2 regions of the Pseudoduganella sp. GW821-FHT05F09 genome follow, and region 1 is predicted to be linked to the other one. Evidence: predicted binding sites of a transcription regulator. Region 1 holds the regulator's gene; the other holds the start of a gene.
The links. Region 1 encodes LexA, which represses DNA repair genes until DNA is damaged. Its sites were predicted from a motif close to ACTGTATNNNNATACAGT; they were not measured.

Region 2: a site for LexA is predicted at 2,739-2,756, ahead of AC07S4_RS14290 (PA0069 family radical SAM protein). Genes of this name have one in related genera too.

The regions. Positions count from the first base shown of each region.
Region 1 is NZ_JBWKSD010000011.1:108,602-114,469, forward strand. It holds gene purF (amidophosphoribosyltransferase) at 1-1,347, shown strand, start outside; gene AC07S4_RS27865 (cystathionine gamma-synthase family protein) at 1,398-2,642, shown strand; gene AC07S4_RS27870 (glutathione S-transferase family protein) at 2,662-3,288, opposite strand; gene lexA (transcriptional repressor LexA) at 3,304-3,960, opposite strand; gene AC07S4_RS27880 (RpnC/YadD family protein) at 4,059-5,147, opposite strand; gene rpsF (30S ribosomal protein S6) at 5,310-5,687, shown strand; gene priB (primosomal replication protein N) at 5,719-5,868, shown strand, end outside.
Region 2 is NZ_JBWKSD010000004.1:176,683-182,550, forward strand. It holds gene AC07S4_RS14275 (DUF2760 domain-containing protein) at 1-230, opposite strand, end outside; gene AC07S4_RS14280 (methyl-accepting chemotaxis protein) at 449-1,882, opposite strand; partial or broken gene AC07S4_RS14285 (MCP four helix bundle domain-containing protein) at 1,865-2,629, opposite strand; gene AC07S4_RS14290 (PA0069 family radical SAM protein) at 2,780-3,937, shown strand; gene AC07S4_RS14295 (hypothetical protein) at 3,955-4,422, shown strand; gene AC07S4_RS14300 (gamma-glutamylcyclotransferase) at 4,542-5,120, opposite strand; gene AC07S4_RS14305 (FMN-dependent NADH-azoreductase) at 5,169-5,783, opposite strand.

The DNA of each region.
Region 1 (5,868 bases):
CGTTCGCTGCAAGGCACCACCGGCATCGGTCACTGCCGCTATCCTACCGCCGGCTCGTCCAGCGAAGAGGAAGCGCAGCCGTTCTACGTCAACGCGCCGTTCGGCATCACGCTGGCGCACAACGGCAACCTCACCAACTGGGAACAGTTGAAAGAGGAAATGTTCAAGAATGACCGCCGCCACATCAACACCGACTCCGACTCGGAAGTGCTGCTGAACGTGCTGGCGCACGAAATCCAGACCGCCACAACCGGCCTGAACCTGGACCCGGACGCGATTTTCAAGGCCGTCACCGTGCTGCACCGCCGCGTCAAGGGCGGTTACGCCGCCGTGGCGCAAATCGCCGGCGTGGGCCTGCTGGCCTTCCGCGATCCGAACGGCATCCGTCCGCTGTGCCTGGGCATCAATGAAACCGAACTGGGCACCGAGTACCTGATCGCGTCCGAATCGGTGGCGCTGGAAGGCATGGGCTTCCGCTTCGTGCGCGACGTGGAGCCGGGCGAAGCCATCTTCATCGACGCCGACAAGAAGCTGCACGCGCGCCAGTGCGCCGACAATCCGCAGCTCAATCCCTGCGTATTCGAATTCGTCTACCTGGCCCGTCCGGACTCCGTCATCGACGGCGCCTCGGTGTACGCCACCCGTTTGAAAATGGGCGAGTACCTGGCCGACAAGATCAAGCGCGAAATCCCGGACGGCGAGATCGACGTGGTCATGCCGATTCCCGACTCCTCGCGTCCGGCCGCCATCCAGCTGGCGCTGCGCCTGGGCGTGGAGTACCGCGAAGGCTTCATCAAGAACCGCTACATCGGCCGCACCTTCATCATGCCGGGCCAGGCAGCGCGCAAGAAATCGGTGCGCCAGAAGCTGAACGCGATTCCGCACGAGTTCAAGGGCAAGAACGTGCTGCTGGTGGACGACTCCATCGTGCGCGGCACCACCTCGCGCGAAATCGTGCAGATGGCGCGCGACTCCGGCGCCAAGAAGGTGATCTTCGCCTCCGCCGCGCCGCCGGTGATCTACCCTAACGTGTACGGCATCGACATGCCGACGCGCGACGAGCTGATCGCCTACGGCCGCACGACGGAAGAAGTGTGCAAGGAGATCACGGCCGATTACCTGGTGTACCAGGACATCGACGCGCTGAAGCAGTCCATCACCGACGTCAATCCCAAGCTGACCAAGTTCGAGGCGTCGTGCTTCGACGGCATCTACGTGACCGGCGACGTGTCGCCCGACTACCTGGACAAGCTGGAGTACAACCGCCACAACCCGAAAAAACCGGCGGCCGCGGAGGATGCGGGCCGGACCCAGCTGAACTTGAACGCGGCCACCACCGAAGGGTGATGTCCCGGCCCGGCCGCCAAGCGCGCCGGGCTTTTTTTTGACTTGAGATCATGACAGAAAAGAAAAATTACGGTTTCACTACCACCATCCTGCACAACGACCGCCAGAAGGGCATCGAGCACGGCTCGCTGCACAAGCCGGTGCATACCTCGGTGGCCTTCGGCTACGGCGACGCGCGCCAGCTGGCCTCGGTATTCCAGGGCAAGGAACCGGGCTTCCGCTACGGCCGCCAGGGCAATCCCACCGTATCCGCGCTGGAAGACAAAGTGAACAAGATGGAGCAGGGCGTGGCCACCTTGTGCTTCGCCACCGGCATGGGCGCCATCGGCGCCGTGTTCCAGGCGCTGCTGCGCGCAGGCGACCATGTGGTGTCGTCGTCCTTCCTGTTCGGTAACACCAACTCGCTGTGGCAGACGGTGGCGGGGCAGGGCGTGGCGGTCGATTTCGTCGACGCGACCGAGGTGGCCAACGTGGCGGCGGCGATCCAGCCCAACACCCGCATCGTCTTCGTCGAGACCATCGCCAATCCGCGCACCCAGGTGGCGGATCTGAAGCGCATCGGCGAGCTGTGCAAGGAGCGCGGCATTCTCTACATCGTGGACAACACCATGACCACGCCGTATCTGTTCCAGCCGAAAGCAGTGGGGGCGGGCCTGGTGATCAATGCGCTGACCAAGTCGATCGGCGGCCACGGCAACGCGCTGGGCGGCAGCCTGACCGACACCGGCGCCTACGACTGGACGCAGTTCCCGAATATTTTCGAAAACTACAAGAAGGCGGCGCCGGCGCAGTGGGGCATCACGCAGATCCGCGCCAAGGGCCTGCGCGATTTCGGCGCCTCGCTGGGGCCGGAAGCGGCGCACCACATCGCCGTGGGCGCCGAGACGCTGGCGCTGCGCATGGAGCGCACCTGCGCCAATGCCAAGGCGTTGGCCGAGCTGCTGGAGGCGGACGAGCGCGTGGCGGCGGTGTATTACCCGGGTTTGCAGTCGCACCCGCAGTACGCCATTGCCACGGAGCTGTTCCGCGCGCACGGTTCGCTGCTGAGTTTTGAGCTGAAGGACGGTATCGACTGTTTCGACTTCCTGAACCGCCTGAAGCTGGCGATTCCGGCCTCCAACCTGGGCGATACGCGCACGCTGATCATTCCGGTGGCGCACACCATCTTCTACGAGATGGGGGCGGAACGCCGCGCCTCGATGGGGATTGCGGAGTCGCTGATACGCGTGTCCGTCGGCATCGAGGACACGGCTGATTTGCTGGAAGATTTCAGCTGCGCGCTGGAAGCCTGCTAAGCGGCTTGCCCCTCCAGCATTACCAGGGCTGCGCGCCTTCCATCCGGTAGGGATGGCGCCAGCCCGGCAGGGCCGCGATGCGGTCCAGCCAAGCCTGCACACGTGGCGGGTAGCTCACATTGGCCTGTTCGGGCCAGTACAAATAGCCGCAGATGGAAAAGTCCGCCATGCTGACGCTGTCGTCGAGCAGGAAGGCGCGGCCGTCGGCCAGTTCATCGTCCAGGCGTTCAATGTCCGCGTCGAAACGCTTGCGGAACCAGGGCAGCACGCTGCCTGCGTAAGCTTCGGGATCGAACTTCTGGCCGTAGCGCAGGTGTGCCATGGAAAAGCCGATGCGGTTCGCTTCCCAGAACAGCCACTCGCGCACGCGCTCCAGGCGCTGCTGTGTTTCGCCGCCGTAGGCTTGCAAATGCTCCGCCAGATGCAGCAGGATGGCGTTCGACTGCACATACGCCCTGTCTTCATGCACCAGTAGCGGCACTTCGCCATATTTGGCCAGGCTGCGGAAGGGCTCCGGGCGCGCGGCGCGCTCCAGGCGCAGATCGATTTCCTCGTACTCGTGCGGCACACCGGCCACTTCCATGGCCAGTTTGACCTTGTAGCTGTGGCCGGACTCGCAATTGCCGTAAAGTTTGAAGCTAGCCATGCTGCCTTCCGCCGATTAATGCCAGCTGCGCAGCAGGCCGACGGCCAGGCCTTCCAGCGCAAACTCTTCCGCTTCCGGATGGACGGTGATCACCTTGAAATCCGGGTTTTCCGGGAACAGTTCGATGGTCGAGCCGGTTTTCTTGTAGCGCTTGACCGTGACTTCGTTGCCGATGCGGGCCACCACGATCTGGCCGTTCTTGGCGCTGTCCACCTTTTTGACGGCCAGCAGGTCGCCGTCCATGATGCCGATGTCGCGCATCGATTCACCGCGCACTTTCAGCAGGTAGTCGGGCTTGGCGGAGAACAGGGAAGGGTCCACGCTGTAGCTGGTTTCCAAGTTTTCCTGGGCCAGGATGGGCGAACCGGCGGCCACGCGGCCGATCAGCGGCAGCGACATCATATTGGACGCGGCGGCGGCTGCCGCGTGCGCCAGCTTGGTGGCGGCCGATTCGGCGTGCGCGCCCAGCAGGCGAATGCCGCGCGAGGTGCCGGCGGCGATCTCGATGGCGCCCTTGCGCGCCAGCGCCTGCAGATGCTCCTCGGCGGCGTTGGCCGACTTGAAGCCCAGCTCGTTGGCGATTTCGGCGCGGGTGGGAGGGAAGCCGGTATTGTCGATGGCATCCTTGATCAGATTGAGAATTTGTTCCTGACGTGCGGTGAGCTTGATCATGGTGCGTTAGCTCTGAGAGCTGTGGATATAGACAGACTGTATTTTTGTACAGTGCGCGTGCTAATGCAAGGGATTTTGTTGATATGTGCGAAATATTTTCATGCAATGGGCCCGATAAGCTCCTCCAGTGAGCGCGCCTGCAGGATTTTGTCTTCCCAGGCGCTCAATTCTTCCGGTTTCGCGTGGGAGATGCGTAGTTCGGCACTGGGTGAAAGTGGCCCGAAACGCAGTTGCAGCAGCTTGCGCACCACGGCCCGGCGGCCTTCCTCCCGGCCTTCCTCCCGGCCTTCCTCCCGGCCTTCCGCTCTGCCTACCTGTAAGCCCACCTCTCTGCCTTCCTGCAAGCCCACCTCTCTGCCTTCCTGCAAGCCCACCTCCCTACCTTCCTGCAGGCCCACCTCTCTACCTTCCTGCAGGCCCTCCTTTCGGGCACGGTCCTTGGCCATGCGTATCATCAGGTTCTCGAATGGCATTTCCTTACTCCTGTTTAGTTCCTCAATCCGCACGGCCAGCTGGTCTTGCAGGTCGTCCGGGATTTTCATCATCCAGTCTAGTACATTGAATAAATCGAGGATGCGCTGCGGGTCCCAATGCCGCTCGTACATTAGCGAGGTCAGCATTGCCTTGAATTCGAAGCGTTTCCGGGGCTCGTGGCGGGTGTGCAGCGTCATCAGATGGGCGGCGGTCAGCAGCGCGAAAGCGTTGTTGCTGCTTAATAGCCGGTCCAAATGCGGCCAGAAGTCCAGCAATTTGACCGTGGGAAAGCGTATGCCGGCTTCGCAGCCGAACAGCTCGCATTCGAAACAGTCCGGCCGCCATGCGGGATAAGGGTCGGCCAGCACCACCAGCGTCGCGATCGGGCAGCGGAAGCGGTCGTAGAGGCGGTAGTAATAGGTAAAGATGCGTTCGGCGAAGTCTTTCTCCCGGCTGCGCTGGATCTCCAGATGGAGATAGAGCAGCCTGGCACCGCCGTCCTTGCCGGTCACGCGCACCAGTTTGTCTATCCTGCGCCTGCCGAGCTTGGCGTCGCGCACCACCTGGGCCAATTCCTGGTCGAGGAAGCTGTATTCCCGGCGCCAGTCGATGGCGTCATGGACGCGGGGGAAGAAAAACGCCATGAATTCGCGGAAATAGGCCATCACGGCGCTTTTCCAAGGCGTGTCGTAATCGTCGTTGGCTGGGCTCATGGCGCCAGCATGCCTGTCGCAGGGGCTGCCGGCCTTGCGCCAGCGCAAGCCGGCGGCTGCTTGATTTTTCAGCGGAAAGGCGCTATAGTCGCGGGCTTACCTCTTCCCACACCCGTCTTGACGCCGGGGTGGGCTATATTCACAGTCCTTAAGGGAGTTTTCATGCGTCACTATGAAATCGTATTTATCGTCCATCCGGACCAAAGCGAGCAAGTGCCCGCGATGATCGAACGTTACAAAGCCAGCGTGACCTCGCGCGGCGGTAATGTACATCGCGTGGAAGATTGGGGCCGCCGTCAAATGGCTTACTCGATCCAGAAACTGGCTAAAGCACACTACATCTGCATGAACATCGAGTGCGACAACGAGACCCTGGTCGAGCTGGAAACCGCATTCAAATTCAATGATGCCGTTCTGCGTCACCTGACCGTGAAAATGAAGAAAGCGGAAACCGCTCCTTCGCCGATGATGAAATCGGTACAACGTGAAGACGCGGCCAAGAGCCATCGCGCCGAAGCCCAAGCAGCTGCAGCGGCCTAAGGGTCAAGTTTTTCACTGACCAGGAACTGAACTGAACCAGCTACAGGTAAACGCCCTCATCACCGAACGGGACACCATCAGGTACACCCCGGCCGGCATGCCGATCGTGACTGCAGTCTTGCAGCACAGCTCGCAGCAGATGGAGGCAGGCATCGCCCGCTTGACCGAATTCGAGATCCCC
Region 2 (5,868 bases), on a different contig from region 1:
TCGCGCAGGATCACCGGGGCCGGCGGCGCGGTGGGGGCTGCGGTGGGGGCTGCCGTTGGTGCGGCGGTCGGGGCTGCCGTTGGTGCTGCGGCCGTGGCGCCGGCCACGCGCTGGTTGATGCGCTGCAGGCGGGCGGCGAACTGCGGGTCCGACAGGGTGCGGAAGAAAGTGCCGAAGGAGAGCGCGATGCGGCTTCCCAGCGAGGGCAGGTTGGTGTTGGTATTGGTCATGTTGTGGTCAATTCGGGTCAAAAATCAGCCCGCCGCAGCAGGGTGCGCGGCCATGGACTGGCGGTGTTGGTGACATCGGAGAGCGTGCGCGGCGCGGGGCGCCGGGCGCACGTGCGCCTGGGACAATGCGCATGATACCAGCTAGCGGGCTGGCGGCGAAATCCCCGCCCCGCCGGGCGAGGGATTTACAGGGCGGAGGGGCAGGGTGGTGCGGCGGCTCAGAAGCGGACGAACTCGCCCTCGTCCATGTCCTCGCCCTGCTGGGCCAGGGACGGGTAGACCTCCCTGCTGCGCACCATCTTGACGGCCGATGGCCTGCGCACCACGGCGGCCGGAGCCTGCCGCCGCAGCGGCGCCGCGTTCACCTTGAAGAAGCCCATGGTCTGCTGCAGCTGTTCGGCCTGGCCGCTCATTTCCTCGGCGGTGGCGGCCAGCTCCTCCGAGCTGCTGGCGTTCTGCTGGGTGGTCTGGCTGAGCTGGTTCACCGCGGAATTGATCTGCGCCACCCCGGCCGACTGCTCCTCGGACGCGGCGGCAATCTCCTGCACCAGCCCGGAAGTCTTCTTGATGTTCGGCACCATCTGCTCCAGCAGGATGCCGGCCCGCTCGGCCAGCTCCACGCTGCTGGTGGCCACCTCGCCGATCTCCTGCGCCGCCACCTGGCTGCGCTCGGCCAGCTTGCGCACCTCGGCCGCCACCACCGCGAAGCCCTTGCCGTGCTCGCCCGCGCGCGCCGCCTCGATGGCCGCGTTCAGCGCCAGCAGATTGGTCTGGTAGGCGATGTCGTCGATGATGCCGATCTTGCGCGCGATCTGCTTCATCGCCGCCACGGTGGCGTCGACCGCCGCGCCGCCCTCGGTGGCCTCCTGCGAGGCCTTGGCCGCCATGCCGTCGGTGGCCTTGGCGTTGTCGGTGTTCTGCGCGATGGAGGAGGTCATCTCTTCGATCGAGGCGCTGGTTTCCTCCACGCTGGCCGCCTGCTCGCTGGACGCCTGCGACAGCGCCTGCGCCGTCGCGCTGACCTGCTCGGACGCGCTGGCCAGCGACTGTGCGCCCGAGTTGACCTCGGTGACCACCTGCAGCAGCTTGGCCATGGTGTTGTTCGCGTATTCCTTCAGCTCGGCGAAACTGCCCTCGTACTGCTTGTCTATGGTCTTGCTCAGGTCGCCGTCCGCCAGCGCGCCCATCACGCGCACCACGTCGGCAATGCTGGCCCCGGTGGTGGCCATCAGGCGGTTCAGGCCTTCGCCCAGCTCCTTCTGGAAGCCCTGCAGCCCGGCCAGTTCCACGCGCGCCTCGAAGTTGCCCTGGTTGGCCGCGCCCACCACGCGCTGCTGGCCCTCGATCACCTGGCTCAGCTTGTTCACCGTGTTGTTGGCAAAGCGCTTCAGCTCGTCGAACTCGCCCTCGTAAGGCTTGGTGATGGTCTTGCTCAGGTCGCCCTCCGACAGCGCGCCCATCACGCGCACCACGTCGGCGATGCTGGCCCCGGTGGTCTCCATCAGCTGGTTCAAGCCCGAGCCCAGCTCCTGCTGGAAGCCCTGCAGGCCGGCCAGGTCGATGCGGACCTCGAAATTGCCCCGGTTGGCCGCCTCCACCGCGCGTTTCTGGCCGGAGATCACCTGGTTCAGCTTGGCCACCAGGTTGCGCATGGCGCGCAGCAGCTGGCCGGTTTCGTCCCGCGACTCGTCCTTGATGTCGATCGACAGGTCGCCGGCCTCCAGCCGCTCGGCCACCTGCACCGCCTGCCGGATCGGGCGCACGATGCTGAGCGTGATCCAGGCTGCAATCGCCACCGCCAGCGCGATGGCCCCGGCCGACAGCGCCATCACCAGCGTGCGCGTGGATTCATAGGTGGCGGCGGCGTCGTCGGCGGCCTTGTCCATCAGCTCGCCCTGCGATTTGGCCAGTGCCTCGAGCGCCAGCCAGAACTGGTCGTTGGTGGGCACGAACTCGTTTTTCAGGTAGTCGATCGCGCCCTTGCGGTCCGCCTTCACCAGCGCGTAAAAGGGCTCGTACTTGGCCGCCACCAGCTCGCGCTTGTCGAGGATGGTTTTGTACATCTGCTTGCCGGCCTCCGTGCTGAGCAGTTTTTGCACTTTGCCCAGGCCCTCGTTCATCTCGCCGCGGTTGGTGTCGACCAGGCGGCGGTACTTGTCCACCTCGGCATCGCTGCTGGAGAGCAGCATATTGCGCATCTGGCGCGCGTTGTCCATGCTGTCTTTCAATACCTCGTTGATCAGGACGACCTTGGCATAGTGCTCCTCGTACATGACGCGGCTGCTTTCGTTGACCGTGCCCAGGCGCTGGACACTGATGACGGACAAAATCAATAGCAGCACAACGACGCTGCCAAAGCCTAAGCCGAGGCGGGTGGCGATCTTCAGGTTTTTCAGCATGGGGTGTTCCCTGTCTGGTTGGCGGTGAATTGTTAATTATGCGCTGACGCTTCACGGCCAATTCTCTCCAATAATCACCGTTGCGCGGACGCGCCATACAGCCTAGAATACTGTATATAAACACAGTTATCATCTCAACCCGGGGCCACCATGGACGACGAACAGCTTGAAGGGCAAGCCATGCTGCCGCCGGCGCCGCTGCGGGCGCAGAAAGGGCGCGGCGCGGTCAGCAATCTGCAGGGCCGCTACGAGGTGCAAGGCCGCGAGCAGTTCGACGACGGCTGGGAGCAGGAGGAGGACGGCGAGCCGCGCGTGTGGAAGACGCACGTCACGGACGAGATCGCCAAATCCATTCTCACCCGCAACAGTTCGCCGGACGTGCCCTTCGACGTGTCGCTCAATCCCTACCGGGGCTGCGAGCACGGCTGCATTTACTGCTTTGCGCGGCCCACCCACAGCTACCTGGGCCTGTCGCCCGGCATGGACTTCGAGAGCAAGATCTTCGCCAAGGTGAACGCGCCCGAACTGCTGCGGCAGGAGCTGGCGCGGCCTTCCTACGTGCCGGAGCCGATCGCGCTGGGCGTCAACACGGACGCCTACCAGCCCTGCGAGCGCGGGCTGCGCATCACGCGGCGGGTGCTGGAGGTGCTGCACGAGTGTAACCATCCGGTGGGGCTGATCACCAAGTCCGCGCTGATCGAGCGGGATATTGACCTGCTGGCGGCCATGGCGGCCAAGGGCCAGGCCTCGGCCGCCATCACCATCACCACGCTGGACCCGGCCATCGCGCGCACGCTGGAGCCGCGCGCGGCGGCCCCGGCGCGGCGCCTGCGCACCATCCGCATGCTGGCGGACGCGGGCATTCCTGTCGGCGTCAGCATCGCGCCGGTGATCCCCTTTGTGACCGAGCCGGACCTGGAGCGGGTGATGGAGGCGGCATTCAAGGCCGGGGCCATGCACGCCAACTACATCGTGCTCAGGCTGCCGTGGGAGGTCAACCCGCTGTTCCAGCAATGGCTGGAGGCGCATTTCCCCGACCGTGCCCAGCGCGTGATGAACCGCGTGCGCGACATGCGCGGCGGCAAGGACTACGAGAGCGACTTCGGCAAGCGCATGAAAGGCGAGGGCGTCTGGGCCGATCTGATACGCCAGCGGGCCGAGAAGGCGATCCGCCGCTTCGGCATGGAAAAGCGCGGCAGCCGCTTCCGCCTGCTCGACGCCAGCCAGTTCAAGCGCCCTCTGGTGGTGCCTGCCGTCGGCGCCAAAGCCAAGGCCGCTGCGGCGGCGGGACAGATGGATTTGTTCTGAGGAGACAGGGAGGATGTATGGGATGGCTACTCATCAGCATCATACTGCCGCTGGTCGCACCGATTTGCGCGCTGCTGTTCCTGCGGCCTTTGCCATTGCCGCCCGAACTCGCCCCACTGCGGGATTTGGTGGTACCAATTAAAGATGGCCAGCTGTGCTGGGTGGCCATCGGTTTTTGCGCTTCGGCACTATATGAAATGGCCGTGACGAGTTTTTGCGGCACGCACGTGTTGCGAGCCTACGGTGGCATGGTTACTGGAGGGCTGGTTACGGTACTTGCCGGCAGTAGTATCGTTGCTGCCGGTGGCGCAATTTTCCCTACCGCCACCGTCCGACGACCATCGACGACCTGGATGCATCATTACTCGTGCCTGATAGTGTCTCTCGCGTTGGCGTTATGCGCTGCGGCTTTGTACGCGCTGGTACACTTTGATTTACTCATTAACCACACGGTGAGGGAGATGCCATGTTTACCAGTTGGGTGAAATACCATTTTCGGGACGTAGACCATGCCCGCATGTCGATCAGTGTCATTGGTGGGACGCTCGGCTTGATCGGTGTCGGAATCGTTTTGCTGGGTGCGTTGCTTGCGTAGTCAGGCTCGTTACGCGCGCGAGGCGATCAGTTCCATCAGGTATTGCTCGATGGCGAAGACATGGGCGTCGTGCTTGCCGAGTTCGCGCAGGGCCAGCGCGAGATGGGTCAGGTAGTCGCTGTTGGGGCCGCTGGGGCCGGCGGAGCGCGCGATGTGGCGGGCGATTTCTTCTTCGCTCGCTTCGCCCAGGAAGGCTTCGTTGTCTTCCCGCGCCACGTAGACCACGCCTGCGGCCGCTTCGCCTTCCACGTCGTCGAACGCCATCTCCACGGCCACCCGCAGGTAGCCGTTTTTCTCGCGGTAGTCCAGGTGGCCGAACACTTCCGGCGTAATCAGGTAGGCCATGCCGTGGCAGACCGCGCCCGCGTCGGGGATGATGGTGACCACGCGGCCCGGCGCCGAGGGCGTGCCGCGATGGTCGTGCGAACCTTGCCAGAAGCGGCGCGACCAGCCTTCGATATTGGCCGGGCGCCGCTGCAGGTAGGGGAAGTCCGCCTTGTAGATCAGCGAGCCGTAGCCGAACACCCACACGCTGGCGTGACCGGTGAAGTCCATCTGCTGGTTGATCGCGATCGTATTGGCTGACATGGCTGAATTATAGCGAAGCGCGCCGTACTGCCCAGTGCTGTAGCGCTATCAGGCCGGGCGCAGTTCCGCAGCCTGCCGCAAAGCGCCCTGTATCGCTTGCGCGCGCAGTTCGGCGCCCAGCGCGATGCCTTCGGCGCGCACCACGTCCACCTGCGCAATGCCCATGATGGAGAACACGGCCTTGAGGTAGGATTCCTGGTGGTCGGCCAGCATTTCGTGCGGCTGGCCGCCGCGCGTCGACACCAGCACCACGCGCTTGCCCGCCGCCAGGCCCACGGTGCGGCCGTCCGCGCCCACGTCATAGGTGCGGCCCTGCTGCAGCACGCGGTCCAGCCAGGCTTTCAGCGTGGACGGCACCGACAGGTTGAACATCGGCGCGCCCAGCACCAGCACGTCGGCCGCCATGAATTCGGCCAGCAGGGACTCGGACAGCAGCGCCTCGGCGCTCAGCTCGGCGTTCATGGGCAGGGCGGTGTTCCATTCGGACCGCATTACTTGCATCAGCGGACCGTTGACATGCGACAGTGGCGAAGCCGACAGATCGCGGTAAATGACGCAGGCCTGCTCGTTGCCGGCGCGTAGCGCTTCCACGGCGGCGGCGCTCAGCTGCCTGGAAGCGGAGTTGTCGCCCAGACAAGCTGAGTCGATATGCAAGATATTCATGATGAGCGCAATAAAAAACGAATGCGGGCAGCTTATACCTGCAACAATCATCGCGAAAGAGGTGATAATGCAAATTAGTTTTGCA